3 regions of the Streptomyces sp. NBC_00028 genome follow, and region 1 is predicted to be linked to each of the others. Evidence: riboswitches for the same ligand, from Rfam matches in the RefSeq annotation. Region 1 holds a riboswitch; each other region holds the start of a gene.
What was found. Region 1 has a riboswitch for cyclic di-AMP ahead of OG885_RS19110 (transglycosylase SLT domain-containing protein). Riboswitches for the same ligand answer to the same signal wherever they lie in the genome.

Region 1 (10,305 bases):
GGCGCTGTGCCCCCTGCCCTTCCCGAGCACCTTGCCGAAGTCGACCCTGACGTCGCCGTTGACTCCCTTGGCACCCTGGTGGAGATGCAGGGCGGTGGGCCGGTCGAGCCCCCGCCACTTCACGGCGACGGAGACCTGATCCCCGTCCACCTTGACGAACTCCAACGCGGCCCCGTCCGAGTCCCCCACGCCGACCTCGTTGGCCCCCCGCAGACTGGCGGCGAGGACGGTCGGGGTCTCGGTGGTGTTCCCGACGGCCGAGGCCGACGTGGGGACAGCCACGGCGGCCACGGCGACAGCGCTGACGATCAGCCTCTTACGCATGAACGTGTCTCCCCGTCTCCCGGAGCCGGCACCCCCTGCGCCGACTTCCGTGGAGACATACGGGACAGATCCAGCCTGGACTCAGCCCAAATATGTGAGCGGCATCACATTGATGCCGCCCAGGGGCACGGGGAACCACCGGGCACCAGAACAGCAGGCCCCGAGGCTTACCCCGCCCGATGCACCACGGCGTCGCACAGCTCGGTCAGCGAAGCCTTGGCGTCGCACTCCGGCAACGGAGCAAGCGCAGCCCGCGCCTCCTCCGCGTAGCGAACCGTGTCCCGCCGAGCCTGCTCCAGCGCGGGATGCGTCCGCAACGCCTCCAACGCCTCCGCCAGCCGCGCGTCATCGCTCAGATCGGAGTCCAGCAGCTCACACAGGGCCACGTCCTCCGCCAGCCCCAACCGCGCCGCCCGCTCCCGCAGGCGCAGCACCGGCAGCGTGGGAATGCCCTCGCGGAGATCCGTCCCCGGCGTCTTCCCCGACTCATGGGAGTCGGACGCGATGTCGAGCACGTCGTCCGCGAGCTGGAAGGCGACGCCGAGCCGCTCCCCGTACTGCGTCAGCACGTCGACCACCGTCTCGTCGGCACCCGACATCATGGAGCCGAACCGGCACGCCACCGCGATCAGCGATCCCGTCTTGCCGCCCAGCACATCCAGGTAGTGCTCGACCGGGTCCCGGCCGTCCACCGGCCCGGCGGTCTCCAGGATCTGTCCGGTCACCAGCCGCTCGAACGCCTCGGCCTGGATACGGACCGCCTCGGGCCCTAGGTCGGCGAGGATCTGTGAGGCGCGGGCGAACAGGAAGTCACCCGTGAGGACGGCGACGGAGTTGCCCCAGCGGGTGTTCGCGGCGTCGACGCCGCGCCGCACCGTCGCCTCGTCCATCACGTCGTCGTGGTACAGCGTCGCCAGATGGGTCAGCTCGACAACCACCGCCGACGGCACCACACCGGGTGCGTAGGGGTCGCCGAACTGGGCGGTGAGCATCACGAGCAGCGGCCGGAAGCGCTTGCCGCCCGCGCGGACGAGATGCTGTGCGGCCTCCGTGATGAAGGGGACCTCGCTCTTGGTCGCTTCGAGCAAACCCTCCTCGACAGCAGCCAATCCGGCCTGGACATCGGCTTCGAGAGCCTGGTCCCGCACGCTCAGCCCGAACGGCCCGACGACGGTCACGAGGGGTCTCCTGTCTGCTGGTGTCTACTGGCGCTTACGCGGTTTGTCGATAGGTCGCTGCCTTCACTCAAGTCAGCGTATCCGGTCACCTTTCGATCACCGTCGCCCCCCACCCGTGCAGCGCGGGCGGTATCGGATCACGGCCGGTATGTTTCTGATCACCTGAAAAGAACGGATATCTATCGACTTAAGCGGAAGTAGTGGAGTGTGTCTGGAACCAGTGTCGACGTAGAGCCCGGAAGTCAGCCACCCCCCGAGGACGACACCGCCTTCTTCGGCCAGCCGAAAGGCCTGCTCACCCTCTCCGGTCTGGAGGTCTGGGAGCGCTTCTCGTTCCTGGGCATGCAGGCCATCCTCGTCCTGTACTTCGCCGACTCGGTGGCGAACGAGGGCATGGGCATGTCGGCCGGAACCGCCGCCTCCGTCTCCGCTGCCTACGGCACCCTCGTCTACCTCGTCTCCGTCGCCGGCGGCTGGCTCGCCGACCGCATGCTCGGCTCGTACCGAGCGGTGCTGTGGGGCGGCATCCTGATCGCCTGCGGGCACTACTCCATGGCCGTGCCGACCGCGACCATGACCTGGGTGGGCCTCGGGCTGATCAGCGCCGGCACCGGGCTGCTCAAGCCCAACGTGGCCACCATGGTCGGCAAGCTCTACCGGACCGACGACGAGCGGCGGGACGCCGGGTTCGCGCTGTACTACATGGCGATCAACATCGGCGCCTTCGCGGGCCCCCTGATCACCGGCTGGCTGGGCGACCACAAGGGCTGGCACTGGGGTTTCTCGGCCGCCGCGATCGGCATGACCTTCGGGCTCGTCCAGTACGTCGCCGGGCGCCGTCACCTGGCCGGGCGCAGACACGCCGCGGAGTTCGCGCTGGCGCGGGGCCCGATGCGGCGGGCGGTGGGGCTGATCGTGCTGGGTGTCGTGGTCGTGGGCCTGGTCGCCACCGCGCTCGCGCTGGCCGGCTGGCTGACCATGGACCGGTTCGTCGACCTGCTCACGCTGGTCTCGGTGATCGCGCCGGTCGTCTACTTCACGGTGATGTTCACGAGCCCCCGGGTGACCGCCGAGGAACGCGGCCGCCTCAAGCCGTACATCGTGCTCTTCCTCGCCTCGACGGTCTTCAACTTCATCCTCTTCCAGGCCTACTCGACAATGATGCTGCTGGCCTCGACGAACGCCGAGACGACGATCCTCGGCTTCGACTTCCCGGCCAGCTGGTACGCCTCCGCGCTGGGCGCCTTCGAGGTCGGGCTCGCGCCCGTCGTGGCCGCGCTGTGGGTGCGGATGGGCCGCGGCCAGCCGCACGCCTCCAACAAGATCGCCATCGGGGTCGTACTCGGCGGTCTGTCGTTCCTGCTCATGGTCGTGCCGACGAGCGGGCACAGCGGCGACGACTATCTGATGTCCGTCTGGTGGATCGTCGGCTCCTATCTGCTCCTGGGCCTCGGCGACGTGCTCCTGGAGACCTCCGGCATGTCGGCCACCACCAAGCTGGCCCCGGCCGCCTTCTCCAGCCAGACCATGTCCCTCTGGTTCCTCTCCCTCGCCCTCGCCAACGGCATCCAGGCGCAGACGGTGAAGCTCTACGACGACGTCTCCCACCCGGCCTACTTCGGCGTCAACGGCGCGATCGCGGTGGCCGCGGGTCTCGCGGTGATGGCCGCCGCGCCCTGGCTGCGCCGCACCATGCACCCCGTCCACTGAGGTCACAGCGATGAGCCTGCACATCCGTACGTCCTTCCCCTACGAGACGGCCCACGAGGACCTCCGCATCCCGCTTCCGGACGGGACGCGGCTGTACGCGCGCGTGTGGCGACCGCTCACCGAAGAACCGGTACCCGCTCTGCTCGAATACCTGCCGTACCGGCTCACCGACTGGACCGCGCCCCGCGACTTCCAGCGCCACCCCTGGTACGCGGGCCACGGGTACGCCTCCGTGCGCGTCGACGTCCGCGGGCACGGCAACAGCGAGGGGCTGCCGACGGACGAGTACTCGGCGACCGAGCTGGCCGACGGGGTCGAAGTGGTCAACTGGCTGGCGGCGCAGCCCTGGTGCGACGGCCGGGTGGGTATGTTCGGCATCTCCTGGGGCGGCTTCAACTCACTCCAGATCGCGGCCCTCGCGCCCGAGCCGCTCAAGGCGGTCGTCACGGTCTGCTCCACCGACGACCGCTATGACAACGACGTGCACTACATGGGAGGTTCCGTCCTCGCCGTCGACATGCACGCCTGGGCCGCGACCATGCTGGCCTTCGTCTCCCGGCCACCCGATCCGCGGTACGCGGGCCCGGGCTGGCGGGACCTGTGGCTCGAACGCCTGGAGCACGTCGACCCGTTCATCCACACCTGGCTGGACCACCAGACCCGCGACGCCTACTGGCGCCACGGCAGCGTCTGCGAGGACTACGGCGCGATCGACGCGGCGGTCCTGGCGGTGGGCGGCTGGCACGACCCGTACCGCGACACGGTCCTCCGTCTGGTCGAGCATCTGCCGCCGGACCGGGTCCGCGGGATCGTCGGTCCCTGGTCCCACCAGTACCCGGACCGCGGGCTGCCGCCGGGCCCGGCGATCGGCTTCCTCCAGGAGACCCTGCGCTGGTGGGACCAGCACCTGAAGGGCGTCGACACCGGCGTCATGCGCGAGCCCCTCCTGCGGGCCTACGTCAGCGACTCGCACCGCCCCGCCACGGCCTACGACACCCTCCCGGGCCGCTGGGTCGGTGAGCCGGCCTGGCCCTCCCCGCACGTCACGACCATCTCGTACGGCCTCCAGGGCGCCCCCGTCCTCGTCCGCTCCCCGCAGCACACGGGGGTGGACGCCGGGCGCTTCTTCCCGTTCGGGAACGATGCCGATCTGCCGCCGGACCAGCGGGAGGAGGACGCCCGTTCGGCCTGTTTCGAGTTCGCGGTGGGTGAGGAGACCTGGGTGCTGGGGCGGCCCCGGGTGCGGTTGCGGGTGACGTGCGAGGTGCCGCGCGGGCAGGTGATCGCACGGTTGTGCGATGTGGCGCCGGACGGCGCGTCGACGCTGGTCACCCGGGGCGTGCTGAATCTGTCGGCGCGGCTCGGGCGGGACCGGGCGGTGCCGTGGGAGCCGGGGGCGACCGGGGAGGTCGTCTTCGAGCTGAACGGCATCGGGCATGTCTTCCCGCCGGGTCATCGCATCCGGCTCGCGGTCTCCTCCGCCTACTGGCCGTGGATCTGGCCGCAGCCCGAGTCGGAGGCCGGCTTCACGCTGGACCCGGCGGGCAGTTTCCTCGAACTGCCGGTCAGGACCCATGACTTGGCAGCCGACATCGGCTTCGAGGACCCCGAACAGTCCGCACCCCTGGGCGTCAACTTCCCGGCCACCCTCGACGAACCCCGCCCCGAGCGGCTGGTCGTCCGGGATGTCGCCAAGGGCGAGTGGTGCCTTGAGGTCGATCCGCGGTACGGCGGCACCCGGGTCTATCCCGACGGCCTGGAGTTCACCGAGGACGCGCTGGAGACGTACACGGTCGACGAGACGGACCCCCTGTCGGCCCGTGCCCGCTCGGAGTGGTCGATCCGGCTGCACCGGCCGGAGCTGGGCTGGGACACGACCGTCCGGACCCGCTCGGAGATCACCTGTGAGGCGGCTGTGTTCCTGACCTCCAACGAGGTGATCTGCACCGAGGGCGACGAGGTGGTCTTCCATCGGACCTGGGAGAAGCGGATTCCACGGACCGCCGGTTAAACGCCAGTTGGGCGCGATTGCCCGATTTGCCGTTCTCGTGCTCGGCGGTGACATGCCTCACGCTTCCACGCCCCGAATCCCCGTAATTCCGGGCCTCACAATCCACGCACCAAGGTCAACAGGTGCGATCTGTGAATCCGGTACTTGTTTCGGACATGTGCAGTCGCATACGTTCCCGGCCCGGGTGGACGCCTAATCCTGCCGCCACCCGTAGACCGCTCACACAGAGAACTTCACGGCAGGAGCGGGGGAACCAGGTAAGTCGCCGGACCGGACGTCTTCGGACATTCCGGTACGGCTTGGGGTGAAGTCATGCCTACTTCGGCATGGCCGGGCAGCTCCCGCCCGAACCCGACAGCTCACCTCGCAGGCGCCGGAGAGGAACTTCGTCATGCGTCTGTCCCGCAAGCTCGCCGTCACCGGTGCCGCCGTCGCCGCACTCGCCTTCCCCGTCGTCGGCGCGACCACCGCGTCCGCGGCCACCACGACCACGGTCACCGCCACCTCGCTCGGCTACTCCGACACCCTCGACGGCTGGATCCGCGCCTCGCTCCAGGTCATGGCCCAGAACGGGATCCCCGGCAGCTACGACGGCATCTACCGCAACGTCATCCGTGAGTCCTCGGGCAACCCGTACGCCATCAACAACTGGGACTCCAATGCGATCGCGGGCACGCCCTCCAAGGGCCTGCTCCAGGTGATCGACCCGACCTTCAACGCGTACCACGTGGCCGGCACCTCGTGGAACTCCTACGACCCGGTCGCGAACATCACCGCGGCCTGCAACTACGCGGCGCAGCGGTACGGGTCGATCGACAACGTCTGGGGCGCCTACTAGAAGTACAGCCGTTCGAGGACGACGGCGATGCCGTCGTCCTCGTTCGACAGGGTCACCTCGTCGGCCACCGCCTTGAGTTCGGGGTGGGCGTTGGCCATCGCGACACCATGGGCCGCCCAGTCGAACATGGGGATGTCGTTGGGCATGTCGCCGAAGGCGAGGGTGTCCCGCGGGCCGAGGCCGAGGTACTCGGCGGCCAGCGCGAGGCCCGTCGCCTTGGTGATGCCGCATGGCTGGAGTTCGACGGTGCCGGGGCCGGACATCGTCACCGTCGCGAGGGAACCGACGACTCCGCGCGCGGTCGCCGCCAACTCGTCGTCCGACAGGGCGGGGTGGCGCAGCAGCACCTTGCTGATCGGCTCGCACCACAGGTCGTCGCGGCGGCCCACCCGCACGGCGGGCAGGGTCGGGTGCGGCATCAGATAGCCCGGCTCGATGAGCGTGAGCCCGTCGACCCCGTCCTGGTCGACGGCGGCGTACACCTGCCCCACCTCGGCCTCGATCTTGCCGAGCGCGGTCTCGGCCAGCTCCCGGTCCAGGGTGACCGACCACAGCAGACGGTCCGCGCCGGCGTCGTAGACCTGCGCGCCCTGCCCGCACACCGCGAGGCCGGTGCTGCCGAGGTCGTCGAGGAGCGGCCGCACTCTGGGGGCCGGTCGGCCGGTCACCACCAGATGCCGGGCCCCGGCCGCCGCCACCCGCGCGAGCGCGGCGAGCGAGCGGTCGGAGAGCGTGTCGTCGCCCCGGAGGAGGGTTCCGTCCAGGTCAGTGGCGACGAGTGAATATGCGGTGGGTGCGGCCATGATCAGAGAATACGGATGGAATCCCCCGCCGACTCGACGCGAACCGGACGGCCGCACCTTTCACATCCGTTGACGTCGGCTCCGGTTGGCGCCCCAGTGGAATCCCGCACCACGACAGGGGAGTTGGGGTCCTCGGAGAGCCGGCCCGCGTCCCGTTGAGGCCGCGGGACGTGGCCACGGATCCGTGAGCGTCCGTGAGTTTCTGTGAGCGTGCACAGAGAACGAAGCATTTCACCCTCTTGTCAAGGAAGGGTCTGTCGGGTTTCCTACTGTTGCTCGCGGGTGTCCCCCCTCTCTGAAGTATGTGCACGCTCACAGACGCGGGGGCGTTTTCTCTTGCTCTGTGAAAGGACCCTGACATGCGTAGACGCAGTGTGCTCACCGCTGCGGGAGCCGCCGCGCTGGCCGTCCCCGTGCTGGGAGCGGTGCCGGCCGCGGCCTCAACGGGCGGGCGCCGCCTGGAGATCCGGGCCGTCGACATCTCCTCGCTGCCCAAGAACGAGGACCACGGCGCCGTGTACCGCACCGCCGACGGCCGCCGCGAGGACCCGGTCCGGCTGCTCGCCCGCGCGGGGATCAGCCACGCCCGGCTGAAGGTGTGGGTCGACCCGGTCGACGGCTACAACAACAAGGCGCACATCCTGCCCCTCGCCCGCCGGCTGCGACGGGCCGGCATCGGCATCTGGGTCGACTTCCACTACTCCGACACGTGGGCCGACCCGGGGCACCAGAGCAAGCCGGCCGCGTGGGCGGACCTGGACGTGACGGGCCTGTCCCGTGCGGTGTACGACCACACGGCCGACGTACTGGGCGCACTGCGGCGCCAGGGCACCCCGGCCGCGTTCGTGCAGGTCGGCAATGAGATCAACGGCGGCATGCTGTGGCCCGAGGGCAAGAACTGGGGCAGTGACGGCGGGGGTTGGGGCAATCTCGCCCTGCTCCTGAAGGCCGGGCTGAGCGCCGCGCGGGACACCCAGCCCCGTATCCGCACGATGCTGCACCTCGCCGCGGGCGGTGACAACGGCACGTCCCGCTGGTGGTTCGACAACGCGGTCGCCCAGGGCCTCGACTTCGACATCATCGCCCAGTCGTATTACCCCTTCTGGCACGGTGGCCTTGACGCGGCCGCCGCCAACTTCGCGGACATCACCGCCCGTTACGGCAAGCCCGTCGTCATCGCCGAGACCGCGTACCCGTTCACGCTGAGCAGCGAGGACGACGTCAACGACATCCTCAACAGCCCCTCCCAGCTCACCCCGGGCTTCCCCGCCACCCCCGAGGGCCAGGCCGCGTGGCTGCGCGCGGTGGCCGACCTCATGGCCGCAGTCCCCGGCGGTCAGGGCCTCGGCCACTGCTACTGGGAGGGCGCCTGGACCTACCGCTCAGGCAGCGGCTGGAACCCGGAGGACCCGACGTCCGGCAACGCGTGGGAGAACCTGGCCCTGTTCGACTTCGAGGACCGGGCGCTGCCGGGGCTGCGGACGCTGGGGCGGTACCGGTCGTAGTCGCCGTCAGGGCACTGACAGGGCACTGACAGGGCTGTCCCCACGGTGGGCTCCTGTCGGTGTGGGTGAGATCCTCGCGGGGTGACGGATCGAACGGATCGAACGGGTCAGCCGGAGACCTTCCTGGACCATCTGCGGGCGGCGGCGGTCGGCGTCCTCGAACGCTTTCCCGAGCGGCTCAAGCCCGAGATGTACGCCCTCTCCTTCCGCATCTGGCGCGTCGACGCCGACGACCGCCACCCGTACGTGGCCATCGGCTACAACACCGAGAGCCAGTACGAGCGGGAGAGGTACCCGGGTGACGAGGGCGAGGTCCGCTGGAATTACGCCTACTGGCTCCTCGACGGCTTCGAGATGCTCGGCAACATCCCCGAGGACCCGGTGGGCAGCCGGGTGTATGTGGAGGAGGTCAGGCAGCTCGGTGTCTGGTACGACGGTGAGTTCGACCTCGGCCGGGTGCTGGACGACGACGACCTCAGCGCCCGGACCGACCTCCTCCGCCTGCACTTCTACGACGCCGTCATCGACCTCGCCCGCCATCTCCACGCCGACGGCGTGATCGAGAAGACCTTCGGGCGCCCGCTGCCTGTCATCGTCTTCGACATGGACTGCCCCGGCTGGGAGGCACACGCGACGGAGTACGCCAATCCGCCGGAGCTGGTCGAGGAGTTCATGGCGTGGCAGCGGGCGGCCGGGGAGATCTGATCCCCGGCCTGGCCGGCCCTACCCGCGGGCCGGACCGGCGCCAGCCCTGTGCGGGGCTGGTGCTATCCCTGCGCCGGACCGGCGCTGCCCCTGTGCCGGACGGGCGCTAGCCCTGTGCCGGACCGGTGCTGCCCCGTGCCCGACCGGTGCTGCCCCGTGCCCGACCGGCGCTGCCCCGTGCCCGACCGGCGCTGCCCCGTGCCCGACCGGCGCTGCCCCGTGCCCGACCGACGCTGCCCCGTGCCCGACCGACGCTGCCCCGTGCCCGACCGGCGCTGCCCCGTGCCCGACCGGCGCTAGCCGTGGGCCGTCGCCAGGTGTTTCGCCAGCCTCGGGGAGGCGAACTCCGTGCCGCACACGAAGCGCATCACCGGCCCGTACGACGACGCCGACGGGAGGCCCGTGAAGTACAGGCCCGGCACCGAGGAGACGTAACCGGCGCCGAGCCTTGGCGCGCCCCGGCTCACCGCGAGCCGGGTGCGCAGCTCATGGCCGAGGAAGTCCATCGCGGCGAGGTCGACGCGGTAGCCGGTCGCGGCGATGACGTGGTCCGCGGCGAGGCGCTCGGTGTGGCCGGTCGGGGTGAGGACGGACAGGGACGGGTGGCCGTCGGCGGTGTCGGCCTTGAGGACGCGGCGGACCTCGCTGACCCGCACCTTGCCCTCGAAGCGGTCGCGCAGCCACCAGGCGCCGAGCGGGCCGAGGACCCGGCGGACCAGGTAGTGGCGGGCCTGGGCCGGGAGATGGCGGTAGGGGTGGGGGTAGTAGCTGAGCGCCCACAGCGACCAGGCGCGGCCGAACGGCGACTCCGGGCGCAGCCGGGGCTGCTGCCAGGGCGGTGCGCCGAAGGCGACGCTGCCCCGGCCGCGCGCCACGACCCTGACCTGGGCGCCGGCCTCCGCCGCGAGGGCGGCCGTCTCCAGCGCGGACTGACCCGCGCCGACGACGATCAGGTCGCGGCCCGAGAAGCGGCTGAGGTCGTGGTGCTGGGAGCTGTGGGAGACGGGGCCCGTCGGGCTGGGGCCGTCGGCGAGCGTGAGCTCGGGGGGCAGGTGTGCGAGGCCCGAGAGCCCCGTGGCCACGACGACCGCGCGGGCGCTGAACAATTCCCCCGAGTCCAGCTTCAGTTCGAAGCCGTGGTCCTTGTCCCGGTCGACGGACACGACCCGCACCCGCTCCAGCTCGGGCACCAGCTTCTGCTGGAACCACGCGCCGTACGCGATGAAGGTCT
Region 2 (10,305 bases), 1.7 Mb from region 1:
CTGCTCGCACTGGCAGCCGCCGCCGAGTCCGAGGGCGTCGACCCGGAGGCGGCGCTGCGGGTCGCGGCGCGGGCCTATCGGGACGCGGTTCGGGCGGCTGAGGGGCTGGGTGAATGAGGGGCTGGGTGGCTGAGGCGCTGGGTGGCTGAGGGGCTGGGTGCCTGGTACGCCGACATCCGTCCGTGGCGGGCCGGCGAAGCTGGGCGGTCGTAGCGCAAGGCCGCCGAGACGGGTCACCCGGATCCCGCGCAGGTGTCGGCGGAAAACCCGGATACCGTCAAGGAGTGACCGACCAGCCCCTCGCCGAGCGCACCACCCCCACGGCCCCCGAACTCTTCACCTGGGAGTTCGCCACCGACCCCTACCCCGCCTACGCCTGGCTCCGCGAACACGCGCCCGTGCACCGGACGCGGTTGCCGAGTGGTGTGGAGGCGTGGCTGGTCACGCGTTACGCCGACGCCAAGCAGGCCCTCGCCGACCAGCGGCTCAGCAAGAACCCCGCGCACCACGACGAGCCCGCGCACGCCAAGGGGAAGACCGGCATCCCCGGTGAGCGCAAGGCGGAGTTGATGACGCATCTGCTCAACATCGACCCGCCGGACCACACGAGGCTGCGCCGGCTCGTCAGCAAGGCGTTCACGCCGCGCCGGGTCGCCGAGTTCGCTCCGCGCGTGCAGGAGTTGACCGATCAGCTGATCGACCGGTTCGCCGCACAGGGCTCCGCCGACCTCATCCACGAGTTCGCGTTCCCGCTCCCCATCTACGCCATCTGCGACCTGCTCGGCGTCCCCCGCGAGGACCAGGACGACTTCCGGGACTGGGCAGGCATGATGATCCGGCACGGGGGAGGGCCGCGCGGCGGGGTCGCGCGGTCGGTGAAGAAGATGCGCGGATATCTGCTGGAGCTCATCCACCGCAAGCGCGAGAGCCTCCCCGCCGACCCCGTCCCCGGCGAGGACCTGATCTCCGGCCTTATCCGCGCCTCCGACCACGGCGAGCACCTCACCGAGAACGAGGCCGCGGCGATGGCCTTCATCCTTTTGTTCGCGGGGTTCGAGACCACGGTCAATTTGGTGGGTAATGGGCTGTTTGCCCTGATGACCCACCCCGACCAACGTGCCCGCCTCCAGGACTCCCTCGCCGCAGGCGAGAGGGGCCTCCTGGAGACCGGTGTCGAGGAACTCCTGCGCTACGACGGCCCGGTGGAGCTCGCCACGTGGCGCTTCGCCACTCAGCCGCTCACCGTCGGAGGGCAGGACATCGCCGCCGGCGATCCCGTGCTCGTCGTGCTCGCCGCCGCCGACCGGGACCCCGCACGGTTCGCGGACCCCGACACCCTCGACCTGTCCCGCCGTGACAACCAGCACCTCGGCTATGGCCACGGCATCCACTACTGCCTCGGCGCACCGCTCGCCCGACTGGAGGGTCAGACCGCGCTCGCCACCCTGCTCACCCGGCTCCCCGACCTTCGACTCGCGGTGGATTCAGCCGATTTGAGATGGCGTGGCGGCCTCATCATGCGTGGGCTGCGGACGTTGCCTGTCGAGTTCACGCCGACCTCGTAGCAGGGTTCGCGCCAACTCGGCCATCAGTGCAGGTCGTTGTAAACGTGACACGCCCTCATCTCTGTGATCTTCACGTGATCTGCGCGGCATTAACTTGTGACAAGTGATCGTCTGCCGATACGTTCACCAACCAGCGTGGCGACCAGCACCACCCGCCACGCCGGTCACCGCTGTCTCCGAAAGGTCCCCGCATGCTCACCGGGAACGGTCGTCACCGTCGCCCCCGCCAAGCTCCGGCGCTTCTCGTCGCGGCCGGAGTGACCGGCTCCGCCATCGCGATCCCGCTGCTCGCCGCCACCGCCGCGAACGCGGCCGACGGGAGCACCTGGGACAAGGTCGCCAAGTGCGAGACCGACGGCTCCTGGAGTCAGAACAACGGTGACGGTACCTACGGCGGGCTCAGCCTCTCCCAGGAGAACTGGGAGAAGTACGGCGGCCTCGACTACGCCCCGACCGCCGACCTGGCCAGCCGCAACCAGCAGATAGCCGTCGCCGAGAAGGTCCTCGCGGACCAGGGTGTCGGCGTCTGGGGCGCCTGCGGGCTGCTCAACGGGCTGAGCAAGGACTCCGGCTCGGCCGATGTCGACACGGGTGTCGGGAGCGACTCGTCCGACGGGGCCGGCTCCGCGTCCGATGCGTCCGGCTCGGGGTCGGAATCGTCCGGGTTGTCCAACTCCTCGGAGTCCGACTCGTCGGGCGACGCCTCCACCGATGCCTCCGGCGACGCGTCCGGCAGTGCCTCCGGTGATGCCTCCGCCTCGCCCTCCGCCTCGCCGGACAAGTCTTCCAAGTCGGACACGTCCGACTCTGATCCCGCCGATTCACAGTCGCCCGACAGCTCGCCCACAGTTCCGGCCAATGAGGTCGAATCGGACAACTCGTGGCAGGAGGGCGGTTCTTCGAGCCTCGTCGACATCGGCGCTCTCGGTGCCGACAGCGAAGACGGCGCCGGTACCGGTCGGCACCGTGGCGCGAGCGCCGCCGAGAAGGCGTACACCGTCCGCGAGGGCGACACGCTCGCCTCCATCGCCGACTCCCTTGGGCTCGACGGCGGATGGCGTCGGCTCTACGCCGTGAACAAGAAGGTCATCGGCACCGACCCGAGCGCCATCATGCCCGGTCAGACCCTCGTAGTCGGGTCTGAATAGGGCGAAAACCGGCGGGAGTTCACGTCATGCTTCGCGCCGAATGTCCGGTTTGGCGAAAGTGTGGGATGAGTCTCAGAAGCCCTGATCGTCTTTGAAATTCCCCGGATTCCGTGGCTACGGTCAACACCGCTCGTCACCACGAGCCCCGGCTGCCGCAACGCCGAATCCTGCCAGCGGCCGTACGGGAACAGTCGTCGCGTCAAGCGCCGTAGGCAGGAGCGGGGGACCCAAGGTAAGTGCCGGGCCCAGCAGTTCACGCTGGACCGGCTTGGGGTGAAGCCGCGCATCGGGAGATGCGCGGCCGGGCAACTCAACCGGCCCGAACCCGACAGCTCACCTCGCAGGCGTCGGTGAGGGGATCCACCATGCTGTTTTCCGGCAAGGGCAAGCACCGTCGTCCGTCCAAGGCCACCCGCGTCGCCGCGCTCGCCGGCGTCACCGGTGTCGCCATCGCCGCCCCGCTGATGGCGGCCGGCAACGCCTCCGCCGCCACCGCCTCCGAGTGGGACGCCGTCGCCCAGTGCGAGTCGGGCGGCAACTGGTCCATCAACACCGGCAACGGCTACTACGGCGGTCTGCAGTTCTCCGCCTCGACCTGGGCCGCGTACGGCGGCACGGCGTACGCCTCCACCGCCGACCAGGCCTCCAAGTCGCAGCAGATCGAGATAGCCGAGAAGGTCCTCGCCGCCCAGGGCAAGGGCGCCTGGCCGACCTGTGGTGTGGGCCTGTCCGGCGCCACCTACACCGGCGGCGGCAGCTCGTCCTCCTCCGGCTCCTCCAGCTCGTCGAGCGACAGCAGCACCAGCACCCGCTCCTCCGAGCAGTCGACGTCCCGTTCCTCGGAGCGCACGACCGCCAAGAAGACCGTCACCACCCCGACCGGCAAGAAGGTCAAGAAGGGCGACGGCGAGTACAAGGTCGTCAAGGGTGACACCCTCAGCTCCATCGCCGAGAAGCACGACGTCAAGGGCGGCTGGCAGAAGCTGTTCAAGCTGAACAAGGACATCATCAGCGACGCCGACTTCATCTACCCGGGCCAGCAGCTGCACCTCAAGTAGGGCAGCCGGGCAACGCCCAGCTGAACCACAGCGCCCTCACATCCGTGGTCCTCATACTGAAGGCCTCGTGAGGGTCACCCCCGTCCCCCACGGGCTCCCCGCTCCGGTGCGTGTTCCCCCGTACGCACCGGAGCGGGGTTTTTCACGCCCGGGTGTTTTACGCCCTCGTACCCGAGTCTCTTTGTTCCGTTCGGAAACAATTTACTCTCGGTTCTGTCCAGGGGGCGGTCCACGCGGTGGCCGATCGCCCGGAGCCGGTTAGGCTCGTCTCGCAGAGCCGCTGCGGCAGTGCCGTAGCCGCGTCACATCCCAAGAAGGAGATGCTCGTGCCGTCCATCGACGTCGTCGTAGCCCGGGAAATCCTGGACTCCCGAGGCAACCCCACGGTCGAGGTCGAGGTCGGCCTCGACGACGGCAGCACGGGTCGTGCCGCCGTCCCCTCCGGCGCCTCCACGGGCGCCTTCGAGGCCATCGAGCTTCGCGACGGTGACCCGAACCGCTACATGGGCAAGGGTGTCGAGAAGGCCGTCCTCGCCGTCATCGAGCAGATCGGCCCCGAGCTGGTCGGCTACGACGCCACCGAGCAGCGCCTGATCGACCAGGCCATGTTCGACCTGGACGCCACCGACAACAAGGGCTCCCTCGGCGCCAACGCCATCCTCGGCGTCTCCCTCGCCGTCGCCCACGCCGCCTCCGAGGCCAGCGACCTCCCGCTCTTCCGCTACCTGGGCGGCCCGAACGCGCACCTGCTGCCGGTGCCGATGATGAACATCCTGAACGGCGGCTCGCACGCCGACTCCAACGTGGACATCCAGGAGTTCATGATCGCCCCGATCGGCGCGGAGTCCTTCTCCGAGGCGCTGCGCTGGGGCGCCGAGGTCTACCACACCCTCAAGAAGGTGCTGAAGACCAAGGGCCTGTCCACCGGCCTCGGCGACGAGGGCGGCTTCGCCCCGAACCTGGAGTCCAACCGCGCCGCCCTCGACCTCATCGTCGAGGCCATCAAGCAGGCCGGTTACATCCCCGGTGAGCAGATCGCGCTCGCGCTCGACGTCGCCGCGTCCGAGTTCTACAAGGACGGCAAGTACGAGTTCGAGGGCAAGTCCCGCTCGGCCGCCGAGATGACGGAGTACTACGAGGAGCTCGTGGCGGCGTACCCGCTCGTCTCCATCGAGGACCCGCTGTTCGAGGACGACTGGGCCGGCTGGAACGTCATCACCGAGAAGCTGGGCGACAAGGTCCAGATCGTCGGCGACGACCTCTTCGTCACCAACCCGGAGCGCCTGGCCCGCGGCATCGAGGAGGGCTCCGCCAACGCCCTGCTCGTCAAGGTCAACCAGATCGGTTCGCTGACCGAGACCCTGGACGCCGTCGAGATGGCCCAGCGCAACGGCTTCAAGTGCATGATGTCCCACCGCTCCGGCGAGACCGAGGACGTCACCATCGCCGACCTCGCCGTCGCGGTGAACTGCGGCCAGATCAAGACCGGCGCCCCGGCCCGCTCGGACCGCGTCGCCAAGTACAACCAGCTGCTGCGCATCGAGGAGATCCTCGACGACGCCGCGGTGTACGCCGGCCGTAGCGCGTTCCCGCGCTTCAAGGGCTGACACCCCCTCAAGGACAGCGTCGTACGTACGTCCCCGTACTCGGTCCCGTACCGTGTGCGGGGACGTACGCGCGTGGGTGAACGGGAGTGAGAGATGGCCGTCAAGGACCGGGATCGTTTCTCCACCGCGACCCGGATCCGGCTGCTCGGCGAGCAGACCGCGGCCCGGGTCTACCGCTCCCAGACCAAACGCCAGGCCCGCCGCTCCCGGCTCACCGGCCGCGCGGCGCTGCTCGCCCTCGTCCTGTGCTCGCTCGTCGTCGCGCTCGCCTACCCGATAAGGCAGTACGTCTCCCAGCGCGCCGAGATCTCCGATCTGCAGCGGCAGCAGGAGCAGGCCCGGCAGCGCGTCGAGCAGCTGCGCGACCTCAAGGCGCGGTGGCAGGACGACGCGTACGCCGAGCAGCAGATCCGGCAGCGGCTGCACTATGTGATGCCGGGGGAGACGGGGTTCGTCGTCGTCGACCCGGGCGCGGCCGAGCAGTCGCGCGCCGAGCTGGGGGCGGCGGACCGTCCCTGGTACTCGAACGTCTGGGACGGGGTCGACAAGTCCGACGCCTCCGACCAGTGAATCCGACGTCTTCGACCAGTGAAGCTGAACCAGAGAAAGACAGGCATGGAAACGCCTCCGCCCACCACCCCGCGCACCGAGCCGACCGACGCCGACGTCGAGGCCTTCAAGCAGCAGCTCGGGCGTCCGCCGCGCGGGCTGCGCGCCATCGCGCACCGGTGCCCCTGCGGGCAGCCGGACGTGGTGGAGACGGCCCCGCGTCTGCCCGACGGCACGCCCTTCCCGACGCTGTACTACCTGACGTGCCCGAAGGCGAACTCGGCGATCGGGACGCTGGAGGCGAACGGCGTGATGAAGGAGATGACGGAGCGGCTGGCGGCCGACCCCGAGCTCGCCGCGGCGTATCGCGCCGCGCACGAGGACTATGTCCGGCGGCGTGACGAGATCGAGGAGCTCAAGGGCTTCCCGAGCGCGGGAGGCATGCCGGACCGGGTGAAGTGCCTGCATGTACTGGTGGCGCACTCCTTGGCCGCGGGCCCCGGCGTGAACCCGCTCGGCGACGAGGCCCTTGCGATGCTGCCGGAGTGGTGGAGCAAGGGGGCGTGTGTGGTGCCGCCCGCTGACCTGTGACCCTGCGTTCCGCTGCCGTACCAGGGGGCTCCGCCCCCTGGACCCCCGACCTTCGCCCACCCACCACCCGTCTCGGTGGGTCAAAGAGTGAGGAAGCCCCATGACCCGCGTCGCCGCCATCGACTGCGGTACCAACTCCATCCGCCTCCTCGTCGCCGACGTGGACCCCGCGACCGGTGAACTCGTCGACCTGGACCGCCGTATGACGATCGTGCGGCTCGGGCAGGGCGTCGACCGGACCGGGCGGCTCGCCCCGGAGGCGCTGGAGCGGACGTTCGCGGCGTGCCGCGAGTACGCGGCGGTCATCAAGGAACTCGGCGCCGAGCGGCTGCGGTTCGTCGCCACGTCGGCCTCGCGGGACGCCGAGAACCGGGACGACTTCGTGCGCGGGGTGCTGGAGATCCTCGGCGTGGAGCCCGAGGTGATCACCGGCGACCAGGAGGCGGAGTTCTCCTTCACCGGCGCCACGGGGGAGCTCAAGGGCCGTGACGACCTCGCCACGCCCTATCTCGTCGTGGACATCGGTGGCGGCTCGACCGAGTTCGTCGTGGGGAACGCGCATGTGCGCGCCGCCCGTTCCGTCGACGTCGGCTGTGTGCGGATGACCGAGCGGCATCTGGTCCTGGACGGGAAGGTCACCGACCCGCCCGCGGACGCGCAGATCGAGGCGATGCGGGCCGACATCGAGGCCGCCCTGGACCTCGCCGAGGAGACCGTCCCGCTGCGCGAGGCGCGCACGCTGGTGGGGCTCGCCGGCTCCGTCACGACCGTCTCGGCGATCGCGCAGGAGCTGCCCGAGTACGACTCCGAGGCCATCCACCACTCCCGGGTCTCCCACGACAGGGTCCGTGAGATCACCGAGTGGCTGCTGCACTCCACGCATGCCGAGCGCGCGGCGATCCCCTCCATGCACCCGGGGCGCGTGGACGTCATCGCCGCGGGGGCCCTCGTACTGCTGGCGATCATGGAGCGGATCGGCGCCGAGGAGGTCGTCGTGAGCGAGCACGACATCCTTGACGGCATCGCCCTCAAAACGGCGGCGGACGTCCGCTAGCCGGTGGCATGGGTCTCTTTTGTTACCCATCGGTAGCCACCTGTTGAGCAGGCCGGATAACGTATGAGCGGGTCCGGGGGGCCGGAAAACGCCCCTCGGCGACACCCCGTCGGAAAAGTTCGTGAAGTTCTTCACAAGGAATTCCGCCCTGTGGAACCAGGAAAAGTGTCCGACTGGCCCTTCCGAGGGTCGAACAGGCCCTTGAACATGTTCAGAAGCGTGATACAGGGGGTCCGCCGGGAGGGCTCGCAACGGGTCCGCGGGAGGTTGTTGCGGACCGCTCACAGGGGTCCCGAAGGGCAAGAGAGGCAGCTCACGCGGCATTGACAACGGCTCGCCGTACACGCTGGTTCCAGGTCTGCACCATGACCTGGATCACGTGAGTCGCGGAGGATAACACACCCCCTGTAGGAGCTTGTGAAGGGGCGCACGAGCGACCCCCCTGGGGCGGGTGGATACTCGATGGCATGAGCACCACGGAGCGTCCCAGGATCCTCGTAGTAGGCGGTGGGTACGTAGGCCTGTACGCAGCTCGGCGCATCCTCAAGAAGATGCGCTACGGCGAGGCGACCGTCACGGTCGTCGACCCCCGGTCGTACATGACCTACCAGCCCTTCCTCCCCGAAACCGCCGCCGGCAGCATCTCCCCGCGGCATGTCGTCGTCCCGCTGCGACGCGTGCTGCCCAAGGCGGAGGTTCTCACCGGCCGGGTCACCACCATCGACCAGGACCGCAAGGTCGCCACGATCGCCCCGCTGGTCGGCGAGGCGTACGAGCTGCCCTTCGACTACCTGGTGATCGCGCTCGGCGCGGTCTCCCGCACCTTCCCGATCCCCGGCCTCGCCGAGCAGGGCATCGGTATGAAGGGCGTCGAGGAGGCCATCGGCCTGCGCAACCACGTCCTGGAGCAGCTGGACAAGGCCGACTCCACGACCGACGAGGAGATCCGCCGCAAGGCGCTCACCTTCGTCTTCGTCGGCGGCGGCTTCGCCGGTGCGGAGACCATCGGTGAGGTCGAGGACATGGCCCGCGACGCGGCCAAGTACTACAGCACCGTGTCCCGCGAGGACATGCGGTTCATCCTCGTCGACGCCGCGGACAAGATCCTGCCCGAGGTCGGCCCCAAGCTCGGCCAGTACGGCAAGGAGCACCTGGAGAGCCGCGGTGTGGAGATCTACCTCTCCACCTCGATGGACTCCTGCGTCGACGGCCACGTCGTGCTGAAGAACGGCCTCGAGGTCGACTCCAACACGATCGTGTGGACGGCCGGCGTCAAGCCGAACCCGGTCCTGTCCCGCTACGGCCTCCCGCTCGGCCCGCGCGGCCACGTGGACACCGCCCCGACCCTCCAGGTCCAGGGCACCGACTACATCTGGGCCGCCGGCGACAACGCCCAGGTCCCGGACGTCGCCGCCCGCAAGGCCGGCGTCGAGAACGCCTGGTGCCCGCCGAACGCCCAGCACGCGCTGCGTCAGGCCAAGGTCCTCGGCGACAACGTCATCTCCGGCCTGCGGGGCTTCCCGCAGAAGGAGTACGCGCACTCCAACAAGGGTGCGGTGGCGGGCCTCGGCCTCCACAAGGGCGTCGCGATGATCGTCATGGGCAAGATGAAGATCAAGCTCAAGGGCCGTCTCGCCTGGTACATGCACCGTGGCTACCACGGTCTGGCGATGCCGACCTGGAACCGCAAGATCCGCGTCTTCGCCGACTGGACGCTCGCGATGTTCCTCAAGCGCGAGGTCGTCGCCCTCGGCGCCCTGGAGACTCCGCGCGAGGAGTTCTACGAGGCCGCCAAGCCCGCGCCGGCGCCCGCCGCGGCGCAGCCGGAGAAGACCCAGGAGAAGGCCAAGGCCTCCTGACCCGCTCCGGTCGCTGATCGACGAACCGAAGGGCCTCCCGCCATCCGTGGTGCGGGAGGCCCTTCGGCGTGTCCGGGCTCTTCGGCGTGTCCGGGGATGGCATCGCCGTCTGTCCCTGTTTACGTAGGTGGACCATTCCGGGATCCTCGTCACGGAGGTGTGCGCCATGGCTGACGCCGCGCTGCGGCTGAAGAACCTCTTCGAACTACTGCTGGGAGCTCCGCTCCCGGTCGGGCTGCGGGCGTGGGACGGCTCGCAGGCCGGTCCACCGGGCGCCCCCGCCCTGGTCCTGCGCAACCGCCGCGCCGTACGCCATCTGCTGTTCAAACCGGGCGAACTCGGTCTCGCCCGGGCCTGGGTCGCGGGCGACCTCGACATCGACGGCGACCTATACACCGCCCTCGACCTGATCTCCGGCCTGGTCTGGGAGCGCGGTGAGGACACCAGGAGCCGTGCCGCGATGCTCCGCGACCCCGAGGTGCGCGCCGCCCTGCGCGGCCTCGTGCGGCTCTCCGGGCTCCCGCTGCCGCCCGCCCCGCCGCCCGAGGAGGTCCGCAGACACCGCGGCCACCTGCACACCAAGCGCACCGACAGACGCGCCGTCAGCCACCACTACGACGTCGGCAACGACTTCTACGAGATCGTCCTCGGCCCGTCGATGGTCTACTCGTGCGCCTACTGGGAGACGCCGGAGAGCACCCTTGAGGACGCCCAGCGCGACAAGCTCGAACTCGTCTGCCGCAAACTCGCCCTGACACCCGGTCAGCGACTTCTCGACGTCGGCTGCGGCTGGGGCTCGATGGCCATCCACGCCGCCCGCGAGCACGGTGTGCGCGTCGTCGGCGTCACCCTCTCCCAGGAGCAGGCCGCCTAC
Region 3 (10,305 bases), 1.1 Mb from region 1:
GACGCGATCCTGATCGGCGCCGGCACCATCCGCGCCGACAACCCGCGCCTCCTCGTGAACTCCCCGGAGCGCCGCGCGGCCCGGGTGGCGGCAGGCAAGCCGGAGTACCCCCTGAAGGTCACGGTCAGCGGCTCGGGCGACCTCGACCCGGAGGCGAGGTTCTGGCACACGGGCGGCGACAAGCTCGTCTATACGACGGACCAGGGCGCCGAACGGGCCAAGGCGCACGGCCTGGCCGCCGAGGTGGCCGCCCTCGGCCCCGACATCGACTGGCGCCGCCTCCTCGCCGACCTCGCCGCCCGGGGCGTGGACCGCCTCATGGTCGAGGGCGGCGGCCGTATCCACACCCAGCTCCTCCAGCAGGGCCTCGCCGACGAACTCCAGCTGGTCCTCGCCCCGCTGTTCGTCGGCACCCCGGAGGCCCCCCGCCTCTTCGGCCCCGGCGGCTACCAGGACGGACGCCTGCGCCTGGTGGAGACCCGGCAGATCGAGGACGTGGTCCTCATGCGCTACGAGCCCACGGCCCCCGGCACCGGCCCGCTCGCCACGCCCGCCGACCACCACTGGCTCCGCCTCGCCTGTGAACTGGCGGCCCTCTGTCCGCCCTCGCGGACCGCCTTCAGCGTCGGCGCGGTCGTGGTCGCCGCCGACGGCACGGAACTCGCCCGCGGATATTCGAGGGAGGGCGCCGACCCCGTCGTACACGCGGAGGAGGCCGCGCTGGCGAAGATCGGCGCGGACGATCCCCGGCTGGCTTCGGCGACCGTCTACAGCAGCCTCGAACCGTGCGCCCGCCGCGCCTCCCGTCCTGCGCCCTGCGCCCGGCTGATCCTCGACGCCGGGGTGCGCCGGGTGGTGACGAGCTGGCGGGAGCCGGACACGTTCGTGACGGCGGCGGACGGCAACGGACTGCTGGCGTCGGCGGGTGTGGACGTCGTCGTCCTGCCGGAGTACGAGGAGCGGGCCAAGGCGCCGAACCTTCATCTGCTGGGGTGAGTTCGCGCCGCCGCGGGCCGCGCCGACTCCTATCGGCCCATCAGATCCTGCGCCCCGACACCCCCCGGGCCACGCTTCCCCTATGAGGTCCCGACGTACCGCCGCTCTCCTGCTGGTCCCCCTCCTCGCCACCGCCTGCGGGACGACCGGCGCCGACACCCGCACCATGGCCCGCGCCCTCCCCGCGGACGCCGCCTTCACCCACCCCGGTGTCCTCGTCAGCGAGGCGCAGTTGGCGGCCGTGAAGCAGAACGTCACCGCCGGGAAGCAGCCGTGGCTGAAGGCGTACCTCGGGATGCGGGACAGCAAGTACGGGGCGTACGAGTACGAGCCCGAGCCGTACGCGAGTGTCGACTGCCCCGGCGGTGACCACGCCGACCGCCCGGCGCACGGCTGTGTCGAGGAGCGCGAGGACGCCATCGCCGCCTACACCCAGGCCCTCCTCTTCCGGATCACCGGCAAGCGGCAGCACGCCCTGAAGGCCAGGGAGATCCTGGACGCCTGGTCGGCGAAGATGCGCCGGCACACCGAGGAGGACGCCGGGCTCCAGACCGGGTGGGCCGGGTCGACGTGGGCCCGGGCGGCCGAGATCGTCCGGTACAGCCCCGGCGCGGGCTGGCCGGCGGACCGGGTCGCGCGGTTCGAGACCATGCTGCGCACGGCGTATCTGCCGACCGTGACCCGCAAGGTCCCCGACTACAACGGCAACTGGGACCTCGTGATGACCGACGCGGCCATCGGGATCGCCGTCTTCCTGGAGGACCGGGGGGCCTTCGAGCACGCCCTCGAACGGTTCCGGGAGCGCGTGCCCGCCTACTTCTACCTGGCGAAGGACGGCACGCTGCCGCTCACCCCCAAGGGGTCGAGCGTCACCACACCGCAGAAGCTGACGGCGTACTGGTTCGGGCAGAAGACGTACAAGGACGGCATGTCCCAGGAGACCTGCCGCAACTTCAAGCACGTCGGCTACTCCGTCGCGGCCACCGCCCACATCGCCGAGACCGCCTGGCACCAGGGCATCGACCTCTACGGCGAGATCAAGGACCGGCTCAAGAGCACCCTCGCCTTCCACGCCCGCTACCAGGCCGGCGAGTCCGCGCCCGCGTGGCTGTGCGGCGGGAAGGTGGACCGGACCATGGGCCCGGACCTGGAGGTCGCCCTCAACCACCTGGAGGGCCGCCTGGGTCTCTCCGTCCCGGCGGCCCGCAAACTCGCCGAGGAGACCCGCCCGGCGGGCACCGACAACCTCTTCGTCTCCTGGGAGACCCTGACCCACGCGGGCAACCCGGCCGACTGAGAAACACAGGTCAGGCGGGCCCACGGGTAATGCGTGCGCGAGCAACCCCGCGGATGGCGTACTATTGAGTCATCGCCGCGGGGTGGAGCAGCTCGGTAGCTCGCTGGGCTCATAACCCAGAGGTCGCAGGTTCAAATCCTGTCCCCGCTACTGATGGCCCAGGGCCGGAATCCAATGGATTCCGGCCCTGAGTCGTTTCCGGGCCGTTTCCCCCTCGTGCGGCGGTTGTCACGGCGGGTGATCGCGCGACCCCCCTCCGCATAACAACTGACATACCGTCAATCCCTGTGAGCTTGCTGAGGCCGGGTCAACTCGCCCGTTTTTCACCGGCCATGACCCCTACGTCCTGCTGAAAAAGGTTAATGATCAAGCGGAACAGCTTGGAATCAGCACCCCGGGTCTATTAACGTTCGATAACGCAGCGCGGTCGTCCCAGCCGTCACAAGAGTCGGCTCCGTGCGCACGCGCCGAATCCCGCAAGGGAACCGGGGAACCACCAACTTGGGGTGAATCACGCGTAAGTCGCCGTGGCAGCACGGCGGTTATACGCGCGTAGGAGACCTTCCTGCTCCGAACCCGTCAGCTAACCCGGTAGGCGAGAAGGAAGGAAAGGAGCACGCCCACGTGGCGTCAAACCGGCCTGCCCCCGAGGCCCCGTATGTGCCGAGCCAGCGCAGCACCGATGCCTTCGGCTACGGCAGCTACCACCACGACGAGGGTCCGCAGGACGTCTGGAATCCCACCGAGGACTCCCTCCGGCCGGCTCGCGGCAAGCACCGGGTGGCCAAGCAGCGCGGCGGAGGACTCGCCCGCAGCTCCACCGTCCTGGGCGTCGGTGTCATAGCCGCCGTCGGCGCGGGCGGCATGGCCAGCGCCAACACCGGCAAGCCGCCGGTCTCCATCTCGATGCCCGACCTGCCCTCCGTGGGCGGCGTCTTCGGCGGTGACGACGAGGCCCCCAAGGGCTCCGCCACCGCGCTCAGCAGCCTGGCCACCACCACCACGGAGACCGCCGAGAGCGGCTCGGACGCCGGTGAGGCGCTGCGCAACCGGATCATGGCGCAGGCCGAGAGCCAGCAGAACCAGGTCGACAACAAGGTCCAGCTCGCCGCCGAGGCCGAGGTCGCGGAGCAGTCCGCGAAGGCCGAGGCCGCCGCGCTGAAGCAGGCCGCCGACGACGCCGCCGAGGCGAAGAAGGCCGCCGAGGAGAAGGCCGCGAAGGAGGCCGAGGCCAAGCGTCTCGCCGAGCTCGCCAAGCAGTTCACGCTGCCGACCTCCTCGTACACGATCACCTCGACCTTCGGTCAGGCCGGTTCGCTGTGGTCCTCCGGCTACCACACCGGTCTCGACTTCGCGGCCCCCACGGGCACGCTGATCAAGGCCATCCACAGCGGCACCATCACGGAGGCCGGCTGGGCCGGCTCCTACGGCTACCGCACGATCCTCACCCTCGACGACGGCACCGAGCTGTGGTTCTGCCACCAGTCCTCGATCAGCGTCAGCGTCGGCCAGAAGGTCAGCACCGGTGATGTGATCGGGCGCGTGGGCGCGACCGGCAATGTGACCGGGGCCCATCTGCACCTGGAGGTCCACCCCGGCGGGGCGGACACCGGCATCGACCCGATGGCGTGGCTGCGCAGCAAGGGCCTCACTCCCTGAGGCGGGTCTCCTTCTGAACCCCGGCGGTCCTGACGCTCACCCCCCGACGTCAGGGCTGCCGGTTCGCCCTGTCCGGAATACCGGCTTCCGGTACGGGTGTTGATCCCGTACATGACTTCTCTTCGCAAGCTGGGCACGTCCGACCTCGAGGTCTTCCCGCTCTCCCTCGGCGGCAACGTCTTCGGCTGGACCGCCGACGAGGCACAGTCCTTCGCCGTCCTCGACGCCTACGCCGCCGCGGGCGGCAACTTCGTCGACACAGCCGACTCCTACTCGTCGTGGGTGCAGGGCAACTCGGGGGGCGAGTCCGAGACCATTCTCGGCAGGTGGGTCAAGGCGCGCGGCAACCGCGACGACGTCGTGATCGCGACCAAGGTCAGCCAGCACCCGGAGTACCAGGGCCTGACGGCCGCAAACATCAAGGCCGCCGCGGACGCCTCCCTGCGCCGCCTGGGCACCGACCACATCGACCTCTACTACACCCACTTCGACAAGCCCGAAGTGCCGGTCGAGGAGATCATCGGGGCGCTGGACGAGCTGGTGCGGGCGGGCAAGGTGCGGCACATCGCCGCCTCCAACATCTCGGCCGAGCGGCTGGAGAAGTCGCTGGCCTTCTCCGAGCGCGAGGGCCTGGCCCGGTACGTGGCACTCCAGCCGCACTACAACCTGGTCTCGCGCGCGACCTACGAGGGTGAGCTCCAGGACCTGGCGGAGCGCACCGGCCTCGCCGCCGTCCCGTACTACTCGCTCGCGGCCGGGTTCCTCACGGGCAAGTACCGCGAGGGCGAGGTGGTGGAGGGCGCCCGGGCCGCCGCGGGCGCCGGCAAGCACCTGGAGACCGAGCGGGGCCGCTCGGTGCTCGCCGCCCTCGACGACATCGCCGAGGCCCACCGGGTGCCGGTCGCCACGATCGCCCTGGCCTGGCTCGCCGCCCAGCCGACGGTCGCCGCCCCGATCGCCTCGGCCCGCACGGTGGAGCAGCTGCCGGCGCTGGTGCGGGTGGCGGAGGTGACGCTCACGGACGCGGAGGTGGAGCGGCTCACGGAGGCGTCTGCGTAACCCTCGTCAGGACTGGTACGGGTTGTACGCGGGATAGGCCGGCTGGGAGTACGGCGTCGGCTGCTGCCCGTACCCGTACACCCCGTACATCGGCCACGGCGCCGCCACCACCGGAACCGGCGGTGCCGTCACACGGGCCGCGTGGTCCAGCGCGGGGCGTGCGACCTCGCGCCGGGCCCACAGCTCGTGCAGCAACTCCCGCTCCCGTACGACGAAGTCGGCGCCGGCGCGGCCGCGGCGCCCGCGGTGCCGCAGGAACGCGAGGGACGTCGCGTACGCCTCGTACTGCGCCACCGCGCGCGCCGCGGGCCTTCCGGCGTGCTGGCGGGCGTACTGGCGGGCGATGCGCCGGGCCCGCATCGAGCCGAGCGCGAAGGGTTCGGCGGGGGTGAGCCAGCCGGTCACGGCGTAGGCGGGCAGCTCCTCGCGGACGGTCCGCAGCTCGCGCTGCCGGGTCCAGATGACCAGCCAGGTCAGCAGCCCGAACGCGGGGAGCATGAAGGCCGCGTAGACGGCGAAGAAGCCGTACTCCCCGAAGGTGGACGAGCCGTTCCAGACGGCGTGCATGCCCATCGCCAGCACCAGGCCGGACAGGGGGAGCAGGACCCGGCGGACGTGCTGCCGGTCGGCGGACAGGGCCGCGATGCCGAAGCCGATGCCCGTGAGCACCGTGAACAGGGGGTGGGCGAACGGGGACATGATGACCCGCACGAAGAAGGTCGCTGCGGTCACGGAGGCGATGCCGCGGTCGCCGGTGAGCTGGTCGGTGCCGAAGGCGGTGCCGAGGTAGAGGATGTTCTCGGTGAACGCGAAGCCGGTGGCGGTGACCCCGGCTATCACCACGCCGTCGACGATCCCGGTGAAGTCGCGTCTGCGGAAGAGGAACACGAGGAGCACGGCCGCGGCTTTCGCCGACTCCTCCACGACCGGCGCTATCACCGTCGCCCCGAGGGTGTCCGCGCTGGACGGGTCGGCCGTCGCCGTCGCTATCCATCGCGTCGCGAAGCTGTTGGCGACGATCGCTATCAGTGCCGCCGCGCAGGCGCCCCAGGCGAAGCAGAACAGCAGATTGCGCCAGGGGCCCGGTGCGACCCGGTCCAGCCAGCGGAACGCGGCTATCAGCAGCGGCACCGGGAGGATCGCCAGGCCGAGGCCGACCAGGAAGCCCTCGGTGCCGGTCTGTTCACGCACCAGGGCGAGGATGACGAGCCCGGACAGCGCCAGCAGGGTGATCAGGGCGCCGTAGCGCACCCAGTTCCTTTGCCACCAGTGCGCGTGCCGCAGCGCACCGCCGGCGGGGCCGGTGGGAGGGTGCGTCGGGTACGGGGGAAAGGTGGCCACGGCATCGACCTTACGAGGGGGGTGGCTGCGGTGCTGGTCTCTCTCGCTTCTGTCCTGCTTCTTTGTCGTTGCTTCTTCATCGCTGTACGCGGCGGAACAACAGGTCGTTCACGACATGTCCCTTGTCCAGTCCCTGGCCCTCGAAACGGGTCAGCGGCCGGTAGTCGGGACGCGGCGCGAAACCGCCGCCCGCCTGGGTGTTCTCGAAGTCGGGGTGCGCTGTGAGCACCTCGAGCATCTGCTCGGCGTACGGCTCCCAGTCGGTCGCGCAGTGCACGATCGCGCCCGGCCTGAGGCGGGTCGCGGCGAGGCTGAGGAACTCCGGCTGGATCAGCCGCCGCTTGTGGTGCCGCTTCTTCGGCCAGGGGTCGGGGAAGTAGACGCGCAGCCCGTCGAGGGCGTCGGGGACGAGCATCTCGCGCAGCAGGATGATGGCGTCGCCGTTGGCCACCCGGACGTTGGCCAGGGCGCCCTGGTCGGCGAGGCCCAGCAGATTGCCCTGGCCGGGGGTGTGCACGTCCACGGCGAGGATGTTGGTGCCGGGGTCGGCGTCGGCCATCTGGGCCGTGGCCTCACCCATGCCGAACCCGATCTCCAGGACGACGGGGTTGGCGTTGCCGAACAGCTCACCGAGGTCGATGACCTGCTGCCCGTCGATGTCCAGCCCCCACTTGGGCCACAGCCGCTGCAACGCGTCGGCCTGCCCTGCGGTCACCCGGCTGCGCCGCAGCTGAAAACTGCGGATCCGCCGCTCGAAGTGCGACCCGGCGGGATCGGGCTTGGGCCCATCGGGAAATCGGGGCTCCCCCTTGGCCCGGGTGTGCCGAACGGGCACACCGGGGGTGTGAGAGGGCGGGGACGCGTCGGGGGCGTTGCGGGAGTCAGACACAGTGGGGTCGATTTTACGTGCGTCTCCCCGCCCTAGCTGCGGGCAGTCGTGCCGCTCGGGCGGCACGGGTGGGCGCAGCGGCACCCCGCCAGCGCGGGCGAGCGAAACCCACCCCCGCCCAGCACCGACGCCGGGCTCCCTGCTCAGGCCTCGCCCAGCACCGCCAACGCCCGCCGAGCCACCTCCCGCCCGATCGGCAGCGAGGCCGTAGCCGCAGGCGAAGGCGCGTTCAGCACATGCACCGTCCGCGCCCCCTCCTTGATCAGGAAGTCATCCACCAGCGTCCCGTCCCGCAACACGGCCTGCGCCCGCACCCCCGCCGCCGTAGGCACAAGATCGTCCTCCCGCACGACCGGCAGCAGCCGCCGCACCGCCTCGGTGAACGCCGCCTTGGACACCGACCGCCGCAGCTCCCCGGCGCCGTACCGCCAGTGCCGCCGCGCTATGTGCCACGACCCCGGCCACGCGAGCGTCCCACCCAGCTCCCGCGGCCGTACGACACCCCACCCGTACCCCTCCCGGGCGAGCGCCGGCACCGCGTTGGGCCCGATGTGCACGCCCCCGTCGAACCCGCGCGTGAGATGCACGCCGAGGAACGGGAACGCCGGGTCCGGCACCGGATACACCAGCCCCCGCACCAGCTCGGGCCGCGCCAGTTCGTAGTACTCGCCGCGGAACGGCACGATCCGCATCTCCGGGTCGTCCCCGGCCAGCCGCGCCACCTCGTCGCAGTGCAGCCCGGCGCAGTTCACCAGCACGCGTGCGCGGACCACGTCCCCGGCGGCGGTGCGCACGGCGACCCCCAGCTCGGGGCGGCGGTCGATCCGCTCGACCCGGGCGCCGTACCGGATCTCCGCCCCGGACGCCTCCGCGAGCTGCCGGGCGACGCCGACGAAGTCGCAGACGCCGGTCGTGCCGACGTGTATGGCGGCGAGGCCCTCCACCTCCGGCTCGTACTCCGAGATCTGGGCGGCGCCCAGCTCCCGGACCGGAATGCCGTTCTCCCTGCCTCGCTGGACCAGGCCGTGCAGCCGCGGCAGCTCGTCCCGCTCGGTCGCGACGATCAGCTTTCCGGTGACCGCGTGCGCGATGCCGTACTCCGCGCAGAACTTCACCATCTCCGCGGCGCCCTTGACCGCGTACCGCGCCTTCAAGGACCCCGGGCGGTAATAGATGCCACTGTGGATGACCCCGCTGTTGCGCCCCGTCTGGTGCCGGGCGGGCCCGGCCTCCTTCTCCAGCACGGTCACCCGCGTCCCTGGCGCGGCACGCGTGATCGCGAACGCCGTGGACAGCCCGACGATGCCTCCGCCGACCACGAGCACGTCACAGTCGTAAGCGACCGCTGAACGCATGTGCACCACCTCCCACCTCGATAGTGCACTGCGCCACTGACAGTCCCTTCAAACGCGGGATACGACAGCGCCTAAGCGGGAGCCATCAGCAAAGGCCTCGCCCGCTCCCGCAGCTCCACCACCCGCGGCTCGTCGCCGTACGGCTCCAGGCGGTGCAGCAGATCCTTCACGTACTCGGTGGTGCGGGCCGACGAGATGCGCCCCGCGACCTCCACCGCCCGTACGCCCTGCTCGCATGCCGCGTCGAGATTGCCCGACTCGAGCTCGGCGACCGCCGAGACGACGAGCCGCAGTCCGTGCGAGCGCACGAACTCCTCCGTCGGCTTCGACAGGGCCTGCTCCGTGAACCTGCGCACCTGCCGCGGCGCCTTGAGGTCGCGGTAGCACTCGGCCGCGTCGGCGGCGAAGCGGTCGTAGGAGTAGAAGCCGAGCCAGGACGGGTCCTGGTCGCCGTCCCGCGCCCGCTCCAGCCAGCCCTCGGCGGCCCGCAGCGCGGCGCCCGCCGCGTGCGCGTCACCCGCGCGTGCGTGTGCGCGTGCCTCGACGAGCCGGAAGAAGCTCATGGTGCGGGCGGTCGCCAGGCCGCGGTTGCGCTCCAGGGCGGCCTGGGCGAGGTCGACGCCCTCGTCGCCGAAGCCCCGGTAGGTCGCCTGGAGGGACATGGAGGCCAGGACATAGCCCCCGAGGGGGACGTCGGCCGCCGCGCGGGCCAGGCGCAGGGCCTGGATGTAGTAGCGCTGCGCCGCCTCCTGCTGGCCGGTGTCGAAGGCCATCCACCCGGCGAGGCGGGTGAGTTCGGCGCTGGCACCGAAGAGTGCCCGGCCCACCTCGTCGGAGTAGGAGCCGAGCAGCAGCGGAGCCGCCTCCACCCGTAAGCACTCGGGCACCATGGACGAACGCCAGTCGCCGCCTCCGTACTTGGAGTCCCAGCGCCTGGCGTCCTCGGCGGCCTCCCGCAGCTTCTGCACATCGCTGTGGCCGACTTTGAGCGGTGCGCCGGAGTCCTCGCAGCCGTTCACCTCGCGCGCGACCGAGCTGTCGGCCGGGGTTATCAGCCACCGTGAGGCGGGCGTTGCGTAGGCGCTTACTGCGAACGATCCGGCCAGCGACTGCCAGATGCCACCGGAGCCGGCCCGGCGGCCCGCGAGGTCGAGCCGGTAGAGCTCCGTCGCCGAGGTCACCGCCTGTCCGACGTCCCGGGGGAAGGCGAGGCCCACTTCGGGCGCGGGATCCGCGTCCGCCAGACCGATCTCGTGGAGCGGCACCGGGCGGCCGAGCTTCTGGCCGATCGCGGCGGCGATGAGGTGCGGCGCAGCGCCTTGCGGCACCATGCCTTTCGACACCCAGCGCGCCACCGACGTCTTGTCGTAGCGAAGAGTCAACCCGCGTTGAGCGCCAAGATCGTTGACGCGACGCGCGAGTCCTGCGTTGCTGATTCCCGCGAGGGCGAGAACGGCGCCGAGCTTTTCGTTCGGCCCGCGTTGCTCCCTGGACATGCGCCACCCCTCGACACAGACGGCTGCCGCGCTGGCATAACCACGCGGCATTCGTAAACCCAGCGTAGTTCGCCGCATCCCAAGCGTTAAGGGGCATTCTTCCGGATGGCGGGATTGTGGTCCGTACGCGCGTACGGGCCCCACACGCACCGTCGCGGTGTGCTCCCGCTGTGTGGCCGTGCGCCTGCGCGTGCGCTCTTCTCCGGCCATCGG

Region 2: linked by a shared signal. The riboswitch ahead of OG885_RS26900 (transglycosylase family protein) and the one ahead of OG885_RS19110 (transglycosylase SLT domain-containing protein) in region 1 are both predicted to bind cyclic di-AMP.
Region 3: linked by a shared signal. The riboswitch ahead of OG885_RS24300 (M23 family metallopeptidase) and the one ahead of OG885_RS19110 (transglycosylase SLT domain-containing protein) in region 1 are both predicted to bind cyclic di-AMP.

What each region holds. Positions count from the first base shown of each region.
Region 1 is NZ_CP108293.1:4,303,171-4,313,475, forward strand. Features, by position in the region: gene OG885_RS19090 (CHRD domain-containing protein) at 1-324, opposite strand, end outside; gene OG885_RS19095 (polyprenyl synthetase family protein) at 492-1,502, opposite strand; gene OG885_RS19100 (peptide MFS transporter) at 1,710-3,212, shown strand; gene OG885_RS19105 (CocE/NonD family hydrolase) at 3,229-5,223, shown strand; cyclic di-AMP (ydaO/yuaA leader) riboswitch at 5,430-5,609, shown strand; gene OG885_RS19110 (transglycosylase SLT domain-containing protein) at 5,615-6,061, shown strand; gene OG885_RS19115 (HAD family hydrolase) at 6,058-6,864, opposite strand; gene OG885_RS19120 (arabinogalactan endo-beta-1,4-galactanase) at 7,224-8,369, shown strand; gene OG885_RS19125 (hypothetical protein) at 8,451-9,074, shown strand; gene OG885_RS19130 (FAD-dependent oxidoreductase) at 9,371-10,305, opposite strand, start outside.
Region 2 is NZ_CP108293.1:5,977,022-5,987,326, forward strand. Features, by position in the region: gene OG885_RS26885 (nucleoside triphosphate pyrophosphohydrolase) at 1-117, shown strand, start outside; gene OG885_RS26890 (cytochrome P450) at 285-1,565, shown strand; gene OG885_RS26895 (transglycosylase family protein) at 1,757-2,713, shown strand; cyclic di-AMP (ydaO/yuaA leader) riboswitch at 2,908-3,075, shown strand; gene OG885_RS26900 (transglycosylase family protein) at 3,079-3,771, shown strand; gene eno (phosphopyruvate hydratase) at 4,092-5,378, shown strand; gene OG885_RS26910 (septum formation initiator family protein) at 5,472-5,948, shown strand; gene OG885_RS26915 (DUF501 domain-containing protein) at 5,994-6,518, shown strand; gene OG885_RS26920 (exopolyphosphatase) at 6,619-7,572, shown strand; gene OG885_RS26925 (NAD(P)/FAD-dependent oxidoreductase) at 8,040-9,431, shown strand; gene OG885_RS26930 (class I SAM-dependent methyltransferase) at 9,598-10,305, shown strand, end outside.
Region 3 is NZ_CP108293.1:5,381,782-5,392,086, forward strand. Features, by position in the region: gene OG885_RS24285 (dihydrofolate reductase family protein) at 1-996, shown strand, start outside; gene OG885_RS24290 (alginate lyase family protein) at 1,079-2,293, shown strand; tRNA gene OG885_RS24295 (tRNA-Met) at 2,370-2,443, shown strand; cyclic di-AMP (ydaO/yuaA leader) riboswitch at 2,749-2,906, shown strand; gene OG885_RS24300 (M23 family metallopeptidase) at 2,918-3,952, shown strand; gene OG885_RS24305 (aldo/keto reductase) at 4,064-5,011, shown strand; gene OG885_RS24310 (PrsW family intramembrane metalloprotease) at 5,018-6,352, opposite strand; gene trmB (tRNA (guanosine(46)-N7)-methyltransferase TrmB) at 6,429-7,241, opposite strand; gene lhgO (L-2-hydroxyglutarate oxidase) at 7,385-8,596, opposite strand; gene OG885_RS24325 (MFS transporter) at 8,668-10,092, opposite strand.